Regions from separate parts of the Agarilytica rhodophyticola genome, predicted to be linked through region 3. Evidence: predicted binding sites of a transcription regulator. Region 3 holds the regulator's gene; each other region holds the start of a gene.
What was found. Region 3 encodes sigma-54, which starts transcription at its own class of promoters, with help from an activator protein. Its sites were predicted from a motif close to TGGCACANNNNTTGCNNT; they were not measured.

Region 1: the regulator sigma-54 is predicted to act here: its motif matches at 3,815-3,832, upstream of BVC89_RS10650 (VPLPA-CTERM sorting domain-containing protein).
Region 2: the regulator sigma-54 is predicted to act here: its motif matches at 2,458-2,475, upstream of BVC89_RS28640 (alginate export family protein).

Annotation. Positions count from the first base shown of each region.
Region 1 is NZ_CP020038.1:2,521,360-2,527,102, reverse strand. It holds gene ileS (isoleucine--tRNA ligase) at 1-63, opposite strand, end outside; gene ribF (bifunctional riboflavin kinase/FAD synthetase) at 183-1,166, opposite strand; gene murJ (murein biosynthesis integral membrane protein MurJ) at 1,319-2,836, opposite strand; gene BVC89_RS10650 (VPLPA-CTERM sorting domain-containing protein) at 3,083-3,748, opposite strand; gene BVC89_RS10645 (OmpA family protein) at 4,168-4,842, shown strand; gene aceF (pyruvate dehydrogenase complex dihydrolipoyllysine-residue acetyltransferase) at 5,009-5,743, opposite strand, start outside.
Region 2 is NZ_CP021745.1:74,142-79,884, forward strand. It holds gene BVC89_RS28630 (DNA-binding protein) at 1-541, opposite strand, end outside; gene BVC89_RS30030 (hypothetical protein) at 1,398-1,565, shown strand; gene modA (molybdate ABC transporter substrate-binding protein) at 1,631-2,389, opposite strand; gene BVC89_RS28640 (alginate export family protein) at 2,535-3,845, shown strand; gene BVC89_RS28645 (LysR family transcriptional regulator) at 3,859-4,749, opposite strand; gene BVC89_RS30835 (cysteine-rich CWC family protein) at 4,992-5,180, opposite strand; gene BVC89_RS28655 (hypothetical protein) at 5,575-5,743, shown strand, end outside.
Region 3 is NZ_CP020038.1:928,133-933,875, reverse strand. It holds gene kdsC (3-deoxy-manno-octulosonate-8-phosphatase KdsC) at 1-27, shown strand, start outside; gene lptC (LPS export ABC transporter periplasmic protein LptC) at 20-604, shown strand; gene lptA (lipopolysaccharide transport periplasmic protein LptA) at 591-1,268, shown strand; gene lptB (LPS export ABC transporter ATP-binding protein) at 1,313-2,038, shown strand; gene BVC89_RS03945 (RNA polymerase factor sigma-54) at 2,254-3,789, shown strand; gene BVC89_RS03940 (PTS sugar transporter subunit IIA) at 4,125-4,577, shown strand; gene rapZ (RNase adapter RapZ) at 4,601-5,470, shown strand; gene BVC89_RS03930 (HPr family phosphocarrier protein) at 5,474-5,743, shown strand.

The DNA.
Region 1 (5,743 bases), 1.6 Mb from region 3:
AAGATTTGCTTTCATTGCAAATTTGGTAGAAGGTAGATTAAGAGTCGACTTGTAATCGGTCATAAGTATTTCAATACATCCCAAAAATTAATATGAGTATTTATACATTTTAAAGCCTAGCTTAAGCCTTAAGAAACATGCATCCCGTGCTCATCCTTGCTTATCGCCAGTACCACAGAGATCTAGTTGGCTTCAAAGTATTCCCGCGCAGAATAGACATCTTTTTGTATCTGCGACTTTAAATGTTCAATCCCTGAAAAGCGTTGTTCTTCACGAATTTTGTGCTGGAACTCCACTGTTAAAAATTCACCGTAGAGGTCGATATTACTGTCAAGCAAATGCACTTCAAGCAAAGGCTTAGACACACCATCAACCGTAGGCCGCACCCCCACGTTAGCGACACCATGCCAAAGCTTTGGAGTATTTTCAGCGATCGAGTTTGCTGCAACAAGCCCACTATTAACACCCCGCTGAACCCTCACAGCATAAACCCCCTGCACCGGTGATCGGTGACGCCCTAGTCCTATATTGAGGGTGGGAAAGCCGAGGGTTCGTCCCAGCTGCTTACCGTAAATAACCCGTCCAGAAATACAATAGGATCTACCCAATAAGTCGCCGGCTTTATCAAGCTGGTTATCCGCTAGTAGCTTTCTAATTCGGGTACTGCTGATACGTTCGTTACGTTCAAGCTGGGTATTTGTATCACAGACAGAAAACCCATGACTTCGCCCGGATTTGATCAACATCTCAAAATCGCCAGATCGATCACAGCCGAAACGAAAATCATCACCAATGACTAAGTGCCTAACACCGATACCGTCCACCAGGACTTTCTCAACATACTCTTGTGCAGTAAGTGAACGCAGGGCTTCGTTAAACTTCAAACATAACACACGGTCGATGTCGTTGTTAAAAAGCGCCAGTACTTTTTCTCGTAAACGCATAAGGCGCGCTGGGGCACTTTCTTTCGAAAAATATTCATAAGGTAGTGGTTCGAACACCATTACTAATGAAGGTAGGGATAGCTCTTTGGCTTTATCTTTCACCTGCTGCAAAACAGCCTGATGACCGCGATGTACGCCATCAAACGAACCGATAGTTGCCACACAACCTTGATGTCTCGCTTTAAGGTTATGTAGACCTTTTATAAACTCTTGCTGCCTCATGATATCCACTGGGGCCTGTCACTTAGAATATGTTGACACTGATAGAATTCCACCTGCTGGAGTGTAATTTAATGAGTGTCAACAGACCCAAAAACAAAATAAGCCCAAATTAACGAAGGCAGGAGTATACAGTAGCCATCGCTCAGGATCATCTAGTCAAGGTGAAGTTTAAGATGATGTAGGCGTAAGCCACTCAAAAATAAGACAACAAAGTAAGTAAACACACCACAAACCACGTAAATGGATAAGTTTGTCACCCTTTGCCACCATGTAAGCGACTCAAAGCTTGGTAACATCTGTTGCACAAGCAACAGCATCGATGCCATCAGAGCACTACTAAGTAACAAGCGCAGAAGAAATAATGACCAACCGTGGGGCTTGATGTATATTTGGTCGCGTTTAAGCTTGAGAAACAATAGCCCTGCATTCAGATAAGCGGAAGCTGCTGTTGCCAGGGCTAAACCCACATGGCCAATCTGCCAGATAAAATGCAAAGGCAAGACAAAAACCAAGTTAAATCCCATATTTGCCAGCATTGCAATAATACCAATACGCACAGGTGAAGTCATATCTTGGCGAGAGAAGAAACCGCTGGCTAACACCTTGATCAACATAAATGCAGTTAACCCCAAAGCGTAAGCTTGCAAACTCAGACTGGCCATATTAATCGCTCTAACTGACGTTTTTTCATACTGAAACAGCGTAAAAAGAATGGGTTTAGCGAGTATTATCAGGGCAATAGAAGCCGGCACTGCTATCAGCAGTATCAATTTAATTCCCCAATCTATAGTGTCGCTAAATTTGCTACCACCACTGGCATGCTGACGAGATAAATTTGGCAATATCACCGTGGCAATGCCGACACCGAAGACACCTAACGGTAACTCAACTAAACGGTCAGAAAAATACAGCCAAGAAACACTACCTGTGGGTAAAAAAGAGGCCAAAACAGTATCGAATAATAAGTTAATTTGGCTGACAGAGACACCGAACATCGCAGGTGCCATCAGTTTAAGTACTTTACGCACAGATTCATCGGACCAATCTACTGTTGGATGAGGTAACAGCCCCAATTTCATTAAAAAAGGTACTTGGAAAAGCAGTTGGATAATACCCGCAATCAGCACTCCCCATGCTAGCGCAAAAACAGGTTGTTCAAACCAGGGGGAAACCACAGCCGCGGCCATGATAAGCACAATATTTAAAAACACTGGCGTAATTGCAGGCACAGCAAACTTATCGTAGCTATTTAAAATAGCACCCGCTAAGCCTGTTAACGATATCAGCATTAAATAGGGAAAGGTAATACGCAAGAGCTCTGATGTTAGCCAAAACTTTTCGGGATAATTAAGCAAAAAGCCAATCCCAAAAATTGCTGCCACAGCAGGAGAAGCAATAACAACAAAGCTTGTTAAAACAATTAAGGAAATACCAAGACAACCGCAGATACGGTCGATAAAGTGGCGGACAGCCGCGTAACTCCCTTGAGTACGGTACTCAGACAATACGGGAACAAACGCTTGGGCAAATGCACCCTCGGCAAATAGACGACGAAAGAAATTGGGGATTTTAAAAGCTACAAAAAAGGCATCGGCATTGGCTTCTGCTCCGATAAAACGCGCAAAAACTATATCTCTAACTAACCCGAGAACACGGGAAAGCATGGTCATAAACGATACGACAGCACTGGATTTTAAAAGACTTTTTTTACTCGGTTGAGAACTGGATGCATCCGTTTGCGTTGCCAAAATACCCTACTCAATTTACTAAAAACCCGCATTGAGCCATTTTTATATTGACGAATCAAGAGCTATCGCCGAAACGTGTGTACGGTATTGCTAAAGGGTAAGATTATTTGGGCGAAAAAAAAGCGACCCGTAGACCGCTTAAAGGACTCCAAACACTCCAAAAAAACTTTATATCTTCGCTCTGCGACGCAGACCAAGGAAAGCAATAAGACCTGTGGCAAAAAACCAAAAAGCGGCAGGTAAAGGCACTGGATTCACATTGACAGAAAGCTGGCTAATTTTAAAACTATCGCCGTAGGAATCTTGCGCAGCCCCAAACAATGGATGAAATGCTCCTACTAACCAACGGCTAGCAACTACACCGGCGCTATCTACGTGATTAGTGCCTAAAGAAGCATCAAAAATACTATCGCCAAAAACGAAACTACCATTACTAATACCACCGATAGACACGTCACTATCAGCGGCGATATATCCTAAGTCAATGGATTCGAGACTAACTTCCGTATCGAAATCTAGTACCAGGAAATCATAATCGAAACCAAAGTTATCGATGGTGTGAGAAAGACCTCGCCTTTCAATCCCAACCAAGCCATTCCACAACCCTACTCTTGCGCGGGAAAAACTCGAAAAGGGAGCAAAGCGGTCACCACCAGAAGATAAGCCAGAGATACTAAGGTTGATACCATCCACTTCATAGTTAAAGGCACGCGCATAATCACCTCGCGCCCGATCGGCGGAGATAGGATCAATTAAGTCAAAGTCAACAGTGACAGCCTGCGTCTGTACAACAAAAAGCATAGCAAAAACTGCCAACCAACCTTTATATGCCATCGATATCTACCTAAAAAACACTCGTTTAATCTTTTAACGTTATAAAAACATTTACTAAGACTTACAAATGCATATGGCATGCCAAAAAGAAAAACTTCATATAAATCAAGGCAGAATAGAAAATAAAAGCGACATGAAAAAATTATAGGCGCCCATCTGTATATTTTGCCGACAGCGCAAACAACGTGGCTCAAGGTAAGCGTTAAGAGATCGAATAAGAGCAGCTTAAACATTTTTCAACATGAAGATCTAATTTACAGCCACTTTTTATACACCGAGATAAGGCTTCCACATTTTGCCATATTCCGTCACTGGCCTGCCCTTTTACGTCCATTGGAAGGTCTTAATCCTCCTGTTTAATACACACCATAGCAGCAACACAGCGATATCAAACAAATTAACAATTAAGAGAGACAACCATGAAAACAATGACTTTTATCTCAGCACTAGCCCTAACATCAGCGCTTACCGTTCCCGCTGCACAAGCCGCATCAAAAACAGTTAAAGATGTTGAAAGAGCAGCAACATTCTCAACAGCAGCAGTTGTCGGTGGCATTGCTGGGGGGCCAGTAGGACTTGTTCTCGGAGCACTTGGCGGAGCTTATCTAGCAGAAAAAAGTAAAACGGCGGATATACAGATGGAAGCAGCAAATCACAATATCAAACAACTAGAACAGAAAATAGATCGACAACAGCACGAAGTTGCCAGCCTTGAGAGCCGAGTCGCTAAGAAATTAGAATTTCAAGTGATGTTTCCTACGGGCGGTGATGAAATCTCATTCCAAGATAGCCAACGTATTTCTTCTTTGGTGGGTTATCTGAAAGAAAACCCCGAATTACACGTGCGTCTAGATGGCCATGCAGACCCCAGAGGCACAGATGAGTACAACAATGTTTTATCCGCCGAACGGGCCAAAGCTGTAGCCACTGCCCTAACTGATGAAGGCATTGCAGAAGATCGTATAGAAGTTCACTCACACGGCTCTCAATTTGCCATTTCGGCCATGCCTAACCTAGATCAACACGCCTTTCAAAGACGAGTGAAAATCGAAGTGTATAACAAAGATCAAGAGCAGTTTGCGGCGGCTAACTAACGAATACAAGGACTCAGGAAAGCGACACCCACAGGAATGTGAGACAAGGACGTTGAAAGAGGGACATTACAAGACGGAATTTCGGCCAGTAAGTACACCATCCTGAGAGTTAGCCCAACATATGTTGGGCTTTTTTTATCCGCAAAATGGTGCTCAAAAGAAAAGCTTACAATGACAAGCGACGAATGTCTGAGAGTAAGGACACTAGATAAGTAAAGAAACGCCCAGCATCTGCGCCGTTAATCGCACGGTGGTCATAAGACAAAGATAGAGGTAGCATTTGGCGGGGAGTAAAGTCCTTACCATTCCATACAGGCTGCATCGAAGCTTTAGAAACTCCAAGAATAGCCACTTCCGGTGCATTAACGATAGGGGTAAAACCTGTTCCACCTATTGCACCCAAGCTAGAAATAGTAAAGCAGCCGCCTTGCATTTCATTTGGCATCAGTTTGCCATCACGTGCTTTCTTAGCCAGCGCGTTGGATTCTTCCGCCAATTGGAATAGACCTTTTTTATCCACATCTTTGACCACGGGAACCATCAAGCCATTTGGCGTCGCCACAGCGATACCGATATGAACATATTTCTTCTTAACAATATGCTCACCGTCAGCGTGCAATGAAACGTTAAAACTCTCTTCGTGCTTCAGAGCAGCAGCACATGCTTTTAACAAGAAAGGTAAAGGTGTTAACTTCACTCCTGCCTTTTCTGCCTCAGCTTTCATGCCTTTGCGGAAAGCTTCCATATCGGTGATATCGGCATCGTCAAACTGCGTTACATGAGGCACATTCAACCAGCTACGCAGCATATTAGCGGCTGTAACCTTATGAATTTTACTCATTTTAACGGTTTCAACTTCACCAAATTTGGCAAAATCTATTTCTGGAATAGCAGGAATGCC
Region 2 (5,743 bases), on a different replicon from region 3:
GTTTATCTTCAAGAGAATCTATATGTGTTTGTTTTTCATCAAGGAGTTGGCTCAGTCGTGACTCATTTTGTTGATACTCTGTTTGCTTTATTTCCAGCTCTCGCAACATAGCGTCTTGACGGTCTATTTCTTTTTCGCACTGTTGTAACGCGTCCTTTAATTCAACACCTTGCTTGTTAAGCTCAATAGAATCTACTTTTAATCTCTTATTTTCATTATCGATATCTGTTAGCTTCTCTTCGTAACTAAGCTTTAACTTCTCTACTACATCATAAGCTTCTTGACGCAAACCGGCAGCAAGCCTCATAACCAATTCCTTGATGGGTTGGCTTAACAAGGTTTCGTCATCCATTGTGGTAGAGGCTTCTTCTTCCAGCTCTTTAAGATAGCGATGTATGGTTGATTTTGAGCCTGTATTACCAAGTTCTACCCGCACAGCATCAATGGAAGGGTTTTGACCTTTTGCTATCAGTGCTTCACGTGCGTTTGCGACTAACGCTTTATTTATCCCGCCCCTAGCCATTTTACTTACCCACCTCATAAGGTATCTTTTATTACATTACATACTACAGAATTACATGTTCTTAATCTAATCTATTTTCCACTTTCATAGCATATAAATACAATTATTACTTATAACTCAATAAAATCTAATATCAAGACATAGGTTTGCGTTAGATGAGAGATATCTGCGAATAATTAAATATAACGTTGCAACTCTTATCTTTCTATAATATCTAGAAGCTATAATACTTATAAATTATTACGTACATCGATGTTTGGACTGATATTACCATGTGAATCAATTTTTATCCTATCCACTATATTTCCACGTAGTGAATTACCTTGAACTAATATATTTTCTGTATTCAGGTCAGTGATGACAATCCCGTAGCTGTTTTCTCGAATTATATTATTTTGCATACAGCATGTTTTGTATAAAAATTAACATTATTACCAATAATATTTTGTGCATACATTCTCCGGTAAATATTTATAAATTACATTGGATAAAAATTACATACTGTTTAATATACCTGTGTTATGTTTTTAGTTGAACTTATCTATTCATTTTTTATTAATAACGGAGACACTATATTAGCGGCTCAATTTAATTAGATAGTGAGTACAAAATGAAAGGAAAAGTTAGTGACGCTCTTATCATTAGTTTGATAGCTAGTTCAGCATTTTCAAGTACAGCACTTATTGCTACGTGTGAGAACCCACAGTGACATTACGTCCCTGAAGTACACCTGTTTTATGAAACATATGACCTGTCGATCTATAATCAGCAAAGCAGCCTTGACGAGAAATTAACAGACACTCCTGTTGTTGGTGCACTATGTTCACAACGGGAATCAAAATTAAATAGCCTACTTAGGGTATCAAGTCCACTGATGGCTTTTTGCCAAGAAAATATGCTCCGTATCTACTCGATCAGCGATAGTGGTTCTTTTAATGTTCAGTCTGAACAAGACAATACAACACCTCAATTCTGTATCGTCGCCGAGGGTTACATTAATGATGTATATATTAATACATTTGGACAGTTGACTAGTAATTAAACCCCAATATTTATCAGTGCTAATCTAAAGCTTTTAACAGGTTAATTACAATAATCTTTATGCCGTTATTTGGTACTTGATGTAGCGTAGCCATAGGACTCAATGATTCTTTGAGCACTATGGCTGCTTAGGAAGCGTAAAAACTCGCGAGCTGCGGCGTTAGTGTTGCCTCGGCTCAGTAACGCCGCGTCCTGTTTTATTGGTCTATGATATTCCCTCGGAACAAGCCAAAAAGAGCCTGTTTTTAAATGGTTTCCATCCATAATTTGAGAAAACGCAATAAAACCTATTTGGGCATTACCAGTACGCACAAACTGGTAGGTTTGTGCGATATTTTCTCCCTGCACCCATTTGGCTTTGGTCTTATCGTGCAGCTGTAGGCTCTTCAATGTATCAACAGCAGCGACACCGTAAGGAGCAAGTTTTGGATTAGCAAGCGCGAGCTTATTAAAACTCCCCATCTTTAATACTTCTGGGTTATTTTTGATCAACTTTGAGTTTGCAGACCATAGAGCCAGCCTTCCGATGGCATAAGTCGCGATCTTATCAGGTACAACGAACCCTTCTTTTTCGAGCTTTGCAGGTATTGTTTGATCCGCCGATAAAAAGATATCAAACGGCGCGCCATGTCTTATTTGCGCATAGAATTTACCAGAGGCACCAAAAGATAAAAGGACTTTGTGACCGCTAGACTGTTCAAAAACTTTGGTAATATCTAGCATCGTATTTTTGAAATTGGAGGCAACAGCTACATGAACATTTTCAGCAAAAAGAGAGTGGCTTAGCCCTAAAAAAATCGCAATAAGCAGCGTCTTATGTACCATAATATATTTTTCCGATAGGCTCTAGATCGTAATGCCTATGCTGTAGTATAAACTGGTACGTTGTAATCTTGCACAAGTATCGCGTTAAAATGAACATCACTGTTCAGTTAATACTCATTTCATGAGGTGGTAGGTGGTTTATCAAGTGAGTCGAGTTATTTTTCTCATATTAGTTCTAGGTGGCTCTGCTGTAGCAGCCGAAAATAAAAACTGGTCTTTTGGAGGGAATTACCGGCTACGATATGAAAACTTAGATAACCCATTTAGGGCGAATATAGAAGACTCTGATCAAGTACTAGCCTCACGATTACTGGCTAGTGTAAAGTTTAATAATGACGGGGTATTTGGCGAATTTGAACTACAGGATTCACGTACATGGTTGGATGATGACAGTACACCTCTAGGTACTGATGACGTTAACCCATTAGAGCCGCTACAAGTTTATATCGGCTGGCGAAACAAAAATAATTTCTCCGCTAAAGTTGGTCGCCTAACCCTTAATATTGGTAGCCGTCGATTAGTGTCACGTAATGGCTTTCGCAATACAATCAATGCTTTTAGCGGCATGCACACATCATGGATAAAAGATAACTGGCACGCACAAACTTTATATACCCTCCCCCTACAACGCCGTCCTAGCGATCGTTTAGCCTTGGACAACAACGAAATTCAAATCGATAAGCATTACTCGGGAATTCATTTTGCGGGTATACACGTAACCCGAGAAAAGCAAAACAAAGAGTTGTTAGAGCTCTACTATTTTATGCTAGATGAGGAAGATCAAGCTAATTTAAATACAAGAAACCGCGCACTCAACACTTTAGGCCTAAGGTTATTACAACCGAAAAAACTTTCACACTGGGATTATGAATTTGAAGCGGCATATCAATTTGGTGAGGCACGAACAAATAGATCCGTTTCTAATACCAATGACTTAGACGTAAATGCAGGCTTTATTCATGTTCACCTTGCTTATCAATTTAACAGCTTATGGTTTTCTAGAATAGTTCTGCAAGCAGATTATGCCAGCGGTGATAAAGATCCCAATGATAATAAGTACAACCGCTTTGATACTCTGTTCGGGTCTCGAGGCTTCGAGTACGGGCATACAGGTATATACGGTGCTTTTGCCCGAAGTAATATTTTATCTCCTGGCTTGAGATGGGAATTCCAACCTCGCGATGCACTCTCAGCACTTGTCGGCTATCGCTCAGTTTGGCTAGCCTCTGACAAAGACGCATTAACCACTGCAAATGTCGTTGATCCGAGCGGCAACACCAGCAAGTTTGTCGGACAGCAGTTACAAGTTCGCCTAGATATTAAGTTATCATCATCCATTAAATTTGAAGTCGGTGGGGCTTACTTATTAAAAGGTAGTTTTTTAAAAGATGCTCCTAATGCATCGCCCACTGGTGACACCCATCATATATATTCTCAAGTGGTCGTTAAATTTTAAATCTGCTACAAAATTAGTGGACTGCGGATTTCTTTTTTGCCAAGGCGACCAAAGCATGAGCAAAGGCGCTGTCATCATTAGTGCGCATACCAAGATGAATTTGCTTATAAACACCAGCTTTGCCCAATGCTATTGCTTTTATTGGTAATTGTTCTGCAAACTGATCCACTAGCCAGCGAGGTAATGTTGCTACACCACGATGTGCTGCCACCAGCTGTAGCATAATCTCGGTGGCTTCCACCGTTTTATGCTTTTGGGGCCGACAGTTTGCCGGCAATAAAAATAAGCTGTAAATATCCAAGCGTTCAATATCTACTGGGTATGTATAAAGAACTTGATCTAATAAATCTTCAGGCTCGATAAATTGACGTTGATAAAATGGATGCTCGTGTCCAACAACTAATACCTGTTCATAATCAAAAACAGGAACAAAGGAAATTCCTTTTCGCAATAGGGGATCCGGTGTAACTAATACATCGATGTCGTGATTAAACAGCGCGGCCATTCCACCAAATTGAAATTGTTGTTTCACATCCACATCAACTCCAGGGAATTGCTCAAGAAAATCGTGAACTACGGTAAGCAACCATTGGTAGCAAGGGTGACATTCCATGCCTATGCTCAGGTTACCGCTCTCCCCTTTAGCATACTGTTGCAAACTCTCATCAATTCTCTCGAGCTGAGGTAATAAGCGCCTTGCTTCTCTTAACAAATAGTGTCCAGCCTCCGTTAGTTGAATCTGCCTCCCCTCCTTTCTCCACAAAGACAAGGCAAATTTCGCTTCTAACTTTTTTATGGTGTGACTCAAGGCTGATTGTGTCAGGTTTAATTTATCGGCCGCTGCGGTTAGTGAGCCCTGACGATCTATCTCAAGCATAATCCTTAAGTGCATTCTTTCAATCATTGTTGAACCATGAATAATAGTAATGGGTGCATAGGGATATTACCACTATTCATCATGAGTAGTCCTGTTGATACTGCGATTATTATTAAACCGATACTTTAACAGCAAGACTAATATACTCAGGTATCTCTACATATACCTTCCTATATATTTCGCCATAAATTGAGTACTTACTGGAGTATGATTATATTGGTGTTAGCGGGCTCTAACTTGCTACTTTCTCAAAGAACAAAATGATAAGATTATAGGGGCATTTCACTTATTTCTTTTAAGCAACTATTGCATAAACAACGATCCCAACGTTCAGCAATGAATGCTCTTTGTTTATCTGACAAATGAATGTCGCTGCAATGACAAATCAAAATAGAGCCCATTTTACACTCAAAATCTTTAAGGCAACGGGGACAAACAATAGTCTCATGCTTTGGCATCACTTCTGTATTCCAAGAAATATCTAGGCATATTATATGCTGGCACCAATGGATGAACAAACCCCTTATTATTTAACACGCCAACTATTGTTAGACCATGCCATAATCCTTTAACTGTGCACTTCAAATGTTACGCTTTTCTCACAACCATAGATTTCCGCTGGATAAACAACTAACGAATAGAAATACTATTAACCTGGTGGCTAATTAATATCGAGATGTAGATCAACTATATGGTTATGCCCGTCGTCGAAACAATTAACAATAAGCTCGACATCATATTACTATTTTTATTTATTTAACGTCTGGAATTGACGGATAAGTTGTTGTTAATAGATCCTATTTATATGCATGTGTTTTTGTTCTAAAGATCATCATAATTTTGGCAGTTTATATGAAGATAAATAAATATGAATTCTTATTTTCTGAAGTCAAAAGCCTGGAAAAATTCAACGTAATTATTGAAGATATCTTTTATGTCGTATCAAAAACCTTAGTTGGCCTTAAAGAATCGGATATTCGCGACATTATTCAACAGCCTTCAAATGTAGATGTTAGAGCCA
Region 3 (5,743 bases):
GCACTTGAGGTTTATTTAAGTGACTAGAACTAGTCTGTACATTGTATTTATTTTGGCGCTATTATCCGCCATTATATACTTTGGTGACTCGCCACCTCGCATTTTAGGCACATCGCCGGCATTACACACAGAAGTGGATGCTGTGCCTTTCGCAGTCGCTCGCAATACAACAACAACACATTTCCAGGATGATGGCGGTCTAAGTTACACCTTTGATGCAGTCAAGTTGGAGCACTACCGAACTCAGGATGAAGATGAAGCACAAGAGATCTTCACCTTGATAGATAAGCCCCAATTGGTGTTTTATCAGGACAAGGAACCCTGGCTTGTATTAGCGAATAAAGGCAAAATAACGTCCCTAAATGAGCGTATAGAATTGTGGAATAATGTAGTCGTGAAGCATACAGATGCCGATGGTATTACCACCACCATTACCACACAGAGGTTAAACGTTGATCCAATAGGCAAGGTCGCTGAAACAGCTGAAGCTGTAAAAATAAATTCTGATAGCGTAGAAATCAAAGGCACAGGCCTTCATGCTGATTTTGTCGCACAAAAATTAAAGCTATTATCTAAAGTTCGTGGACTCTATGATCCAACTTAAATTTATATTTATCTCTCTAGCAGTGTTATTAGCAACCAATGCCTGGACACTACCAGACGATGACACACAGACGATGTTCATCGATGCTGACACACACGAGTTTGATATCCGAGCAGGAACAACAACGTTCTTGGGTAATGTGGTTTTGCAGCAAGGCAGCCTTAAAATCAATGCTAGTAAAGTGGTTTACTACGGTAAATTCGAAAAAGGCAAGGTTGACTCTGCCAAAAAAATTGTGGCAACAGGTAACCCCGCCCGTTTTCAACAAACCCCGAAAGAAAACAGCCCTCCGGTTACCGCTGTGGCCAATACACTTGAATACTCAGCGTCAAACGAGACGCTGTTTCTTATTGAAAACGCCTCTCTTGACCAAGATGGCACAAGTTTAAGCGGTAATCGTATTGAATACGATGTGAAAAAAGCGTTAGTAAAAGCAGGTGGAAAAACTTCTGCAGACGGCACCAAAGAGCGGGTGCGCATGGTTATCCCACCAAAAACCTTAGAGTCTATCAATGGCGAGGAAGGGCAAGAAGACAATTCCAGCATAGAATCCGAGCCTGAAGAAGACATCATCGATTCTGATTCAAATGAAGAAGAAAGCAACGAGACGGTAGACACAGAGGAAAATGAAACCTCCTCGCCCCCTCTCGAAGATACAGAATAAAACAACATAATAACCAACTAGCATATCAATAAGCAGTCGTCTTAATGTCGCAATTAGAAGCTAAACATCTCGCAAAAAGTTACAAAGGCAGACAAGTGGTTATCGATGTCTCAGTGTCGGTAAACCAAGGACAAGTTGTGGGCTTGCTCGGCCCTAATGGCGCGGGCAAGACAACCTGCTTTTATATGATCGCTGGCATAGTAAGGGCAGATCGAGGCCAAGTCTTTATCAATGGTGAAGATGTCACTCGCCAGCCCATGCATGGCCGGGCAAGGCGCGGTCTGGGCTACTTACCCCAGGAAGCCTCGGTGTTTCGAAAACTTACGGTCAGCCAAAATATCTTGGCGATATTGGAGACTCGCAAAGGCTTAAAGCGTAAGCAACGGCAAGAAATTCTAAATAAGCTACTGGAAGAGTTTCACATCACTCACATTAAAGATAGCCTCGGGATGGCGCTATCTGGTGGCGAGCGCCGACGCGTAGAAATTGCACGAGCGTTAGCCACAGAACCAGATTTTATATTACTTGACGAGCCCTTTGCTGGCGTCGATCCCATTTCAGTTAGTGATATCAAAGGTATCATCCAGCAACTAAAAGCCAAAAACATTGGCGTTCTCATTACCGATCATCATGTTAGAGAAACGCTCGATATATGCGAGAAATCTTACATCGTATCCGAAGGCCACATCATTGCTGATGGCGATGCCGCCACCGTACTCAATAACCAAAAAGTGCGGGAAGTCTATCTAGGACAGCATTTTCAGCTTTAGGCCATATCTGACACTAAGCCTAATTGTTTTGAGTTTAATACTTGACAAATTGCTCAAGCAGTGACCTATATACGGCACAATGTTTGCTTTATTTTTAACGCAAAACCGTTGCCTGAGAGCCTCGCTCAGTCTAAACTTATAAGGGTCTGCTTTCCTAAATGGAATCAAGCGGCTGTCACATAACATACAATCAACCGGGGCAAGTGTTAGCGCATATGAAGCAATCTCTTCAACTAAAGCTGGGTCAGCAACTTACAATGACTCCCCAGTTGCAGCAAGCGATTCGCCTTCTTCAGCTATCAACCTTAGATTTGCAATCAGAGATTCAGGAAGCGCTGGACTCTAACCCTATGTTAGAGATATCTGATGAATCCAGTAGCTCAGACAACGATTCAGGGGAAAAAGGGGCTGACTCTTCTCCTTCGGAAGATTTTGCCAAACCTAACGATTCTTCTTTAAATAGCGAAAGCACTAACTCTAGCGATGAAAATCCAAACTCTTCGAATGAAGAAGCGCGTCTAGATAGCGAATGGAGTGATACCATTCCCAATGAGCTGGCGGTTGATACCAATTGGGATGATGTCTACCAAGCATCATCATCCCCCGGCGCTTCGAGAAACGATAACGAAGATATGGATTTTGAATCTCGTCGCACCTCGTCCGAGACAATCCAAGACCACTTACTTTGGCAACTCAATCTAACACCAATGTCGGATCTAGATATAGAAATTGCCGAGGCTATCATAGATGCGGTAGAGCCCAATGGTATGTTGTGTCAGTCCTTGGATGATATATACACAGGCCTACAAGCCCATCATGAAGAATTAGAGATGGATGAGCTAGTTGCTGTATTGCACAGAATTCAGCAATTTGATCCCATAGGGGTAGCCAGCCAAAATATCAGCGAGTGTTTACTGATACAGCTAAACCAGTATGATCCTAATGAACCAGGCGTTAATTACGCCCGTAAAATTATTGAAGACTACCTAGAAGTACTTGGCAATCGAGATTTCAAGCAGTTAATGCGCAAATTGAAGATTAAAGAAGCCGAACTGCAACTTGCTATTAAAGTCATTCAGACGCTTAACCCACGCCCAGGGGAACATATTGGCACAGACTCAACCGAATATGTGGTACCTGATGTTTTTGTTAAAAAGGTAGATGATCGTTGGACAGTGCAGTTAAACCCTGAAATAGCTCCTCGAATTCGCATCAATAATGATTATGCGTCCTTAGTTAAAAGAGCAGACTCAAGCACTGACAATACCTTTTTAAGAGATAACCTTCAGGAAGCTAGGTGGTTTTTAAAAAGCTTGCAGAGCCGCAATGAGACATTATTGAAAGTGGCTACATGCATCGTTGAGAAGCAACAGGGCTTTCTTGATCATGGCCCAGAAGCTATGAAACCTATGGTATTACACGATGTTGCGGAAATTGTTGAAATGCATGAATCGACAATTTCTCGGGTAACAACGCAAAAATATATGCATACACCACAAGGTATATTTGAACTTAAGTACTTTTTCTCAAGCCATGTAGCAACAGAAGCAGGTGGAGAATGCTCTTCAACCGCTATTCGCGCCATTATTAAAAAACTAATCGCTGCTGAAAACGCCAGAAAACCCTTGAGTGACTCGAAGATCACAGGAATACTTGAAGAGAAAGGTATTAAAGTTGCCCGTAGAACCATAGCCAAATATCGAGAGTCACTTGGCATTCCACCTTCCAACGAGCGTAAACGACTAGTTTAAACTATTAGTCTTAATGTTATAGAGCACTCTGTATTTTTGTGTATTGGCTTGCGCAATAAACTATTGAATCGACATTCATCTATGTCTTCCTAAATATAGTTGAGCAATCTTCTAATACGCCAAGCTAAACACGTATATCTTTATTTTAAGGGGGCTAGTTGGCCCATTCGCCCACGACTCCATATTTTGTATACGTTTTATCTATATAGTACTGGATAAGATAAAAAATAATCATTGCTAAACACACAGTGTATTGTGTTCGTTACACAGTAAATAAAACTGATAAAATGGCAGTCTTTATTATTAAAATTGTTTAAAAAACTACCAAAGAATCTATGTTAATTAAAAGCATTCTCTCAACAAAGAGAACAGTGGCAAAAATTGAAGGTGGCAGTAAAAAGCGTGTGATTGAAACACTGGCACAGAATTTTGCGAACGATATCGAAGGCTTTGATGTCGATGAACTTTATCAAAGTCTTATTAACCGAGAAAAATTGGGTACAACCGGTATTGGTGATGGTATCGCAATTCCTCATTGCCGCTTTAATACCGGCGGTCATACATATGGCGCCTGCATGACACTAGCATCCCCCATTGACTTCGACGCAGTGGACGGCAAGCCAGTTGATATTATATTTGCAATGTTAGTACCGGAAAATGCAGAGAGTAGCCATCTAGAGTCGTTGGCAAGCTTGGCACAACTTTTACAAGATGCTGATTTTGTCAGCACAATACGTTCCGTATCATCTGATGATGCACTTTTCGATGCGATAACATCGTCATCTTAACCTCTATATAAGCGGGATCTGTCATGAGCTTTTTAGTAATCAGTGGTCGCTCAGGGTCGGGCAAAACTTCAGCCTTACATCTACTGGAAGATGAAGGGTTTACCTGTATTGATAATATTCCCGTCACCTTGTTGCCATCATTGATTGAGCATATAAATCAGCAAGAGAAGGAACGTTTTGCCATTGGTATAGACGCGAGAAATCTCGACAAGGATTTAGGCACTCTCTCGGGCATATTAAAATCCTCCCAAATCCCCCGTGAAAACTATAAAGTTATCTATCTAGACACTCATACCAATGTATTAATCAAGCGTTTTAGTGAAACTCGCCGTCGCCATCCTTTGTCGGATGAAAATACTGGACTTAATGAGGCACTTGAAAAAGAACGGGATATCCTTGCTCCTATTGTCGGTTTTGCCGATATTATCATCGATACTAGTGCTCTCAATTTGCACGAAATGCGCAGCACCATGCGACAACTCATCGTTGGCCCCCAAAGCAAGAGCATGTCAATTATGTTCAGTTCCTTTGGATTCAAGTATGGAGCTCCTACCGACGCTGATTTTATTTTTGATGTTCGCAGCCTTCCTAATCCTCACTGGGAACCAGGTTTACGTCTCAAAACTGGCCTTGATGTTGAAGTAGCAGATTACTTGTCGAGCCAGAATAGCGTAGAGGAGATGATTAACGATATCACTGGATTTGTTGCTAAATGGATACCTTCATTTGAAAATAATAATCGAAGCTATCTCACAGTAGCAATTGGCTGTACTGGTGGAATGCATCGTTCAGTGTATATTAGCGAACGCTTGTATCAAAATTTAAAAGAAACATATAAGGATGTTCAAGTTCGTCACCGACAATTACAAAACAATAACTTAAAAAATGGCTAATGCATGTTCGAACAGCAAATAGAAATCATTAATAAACTTGGCTTACACGCGCGCGCAGCCACACGCTTTGCGAATACAGCAAATAAATATAGCAGTAGCGTAAAAGTTCGCTTCGCCGACAAAACTATAGACGGCAAAAGTATCATGGCTCTGATGCTGTTAGCTGCGGCGAAGGGCAGCGAAATTACGTTAATTACTGAAGGTGAGGACTCAGAAGAAAGCATGGCCGCACTCGTTGAATTGATTAATAATAGATTTGACGAAGAAGAATAA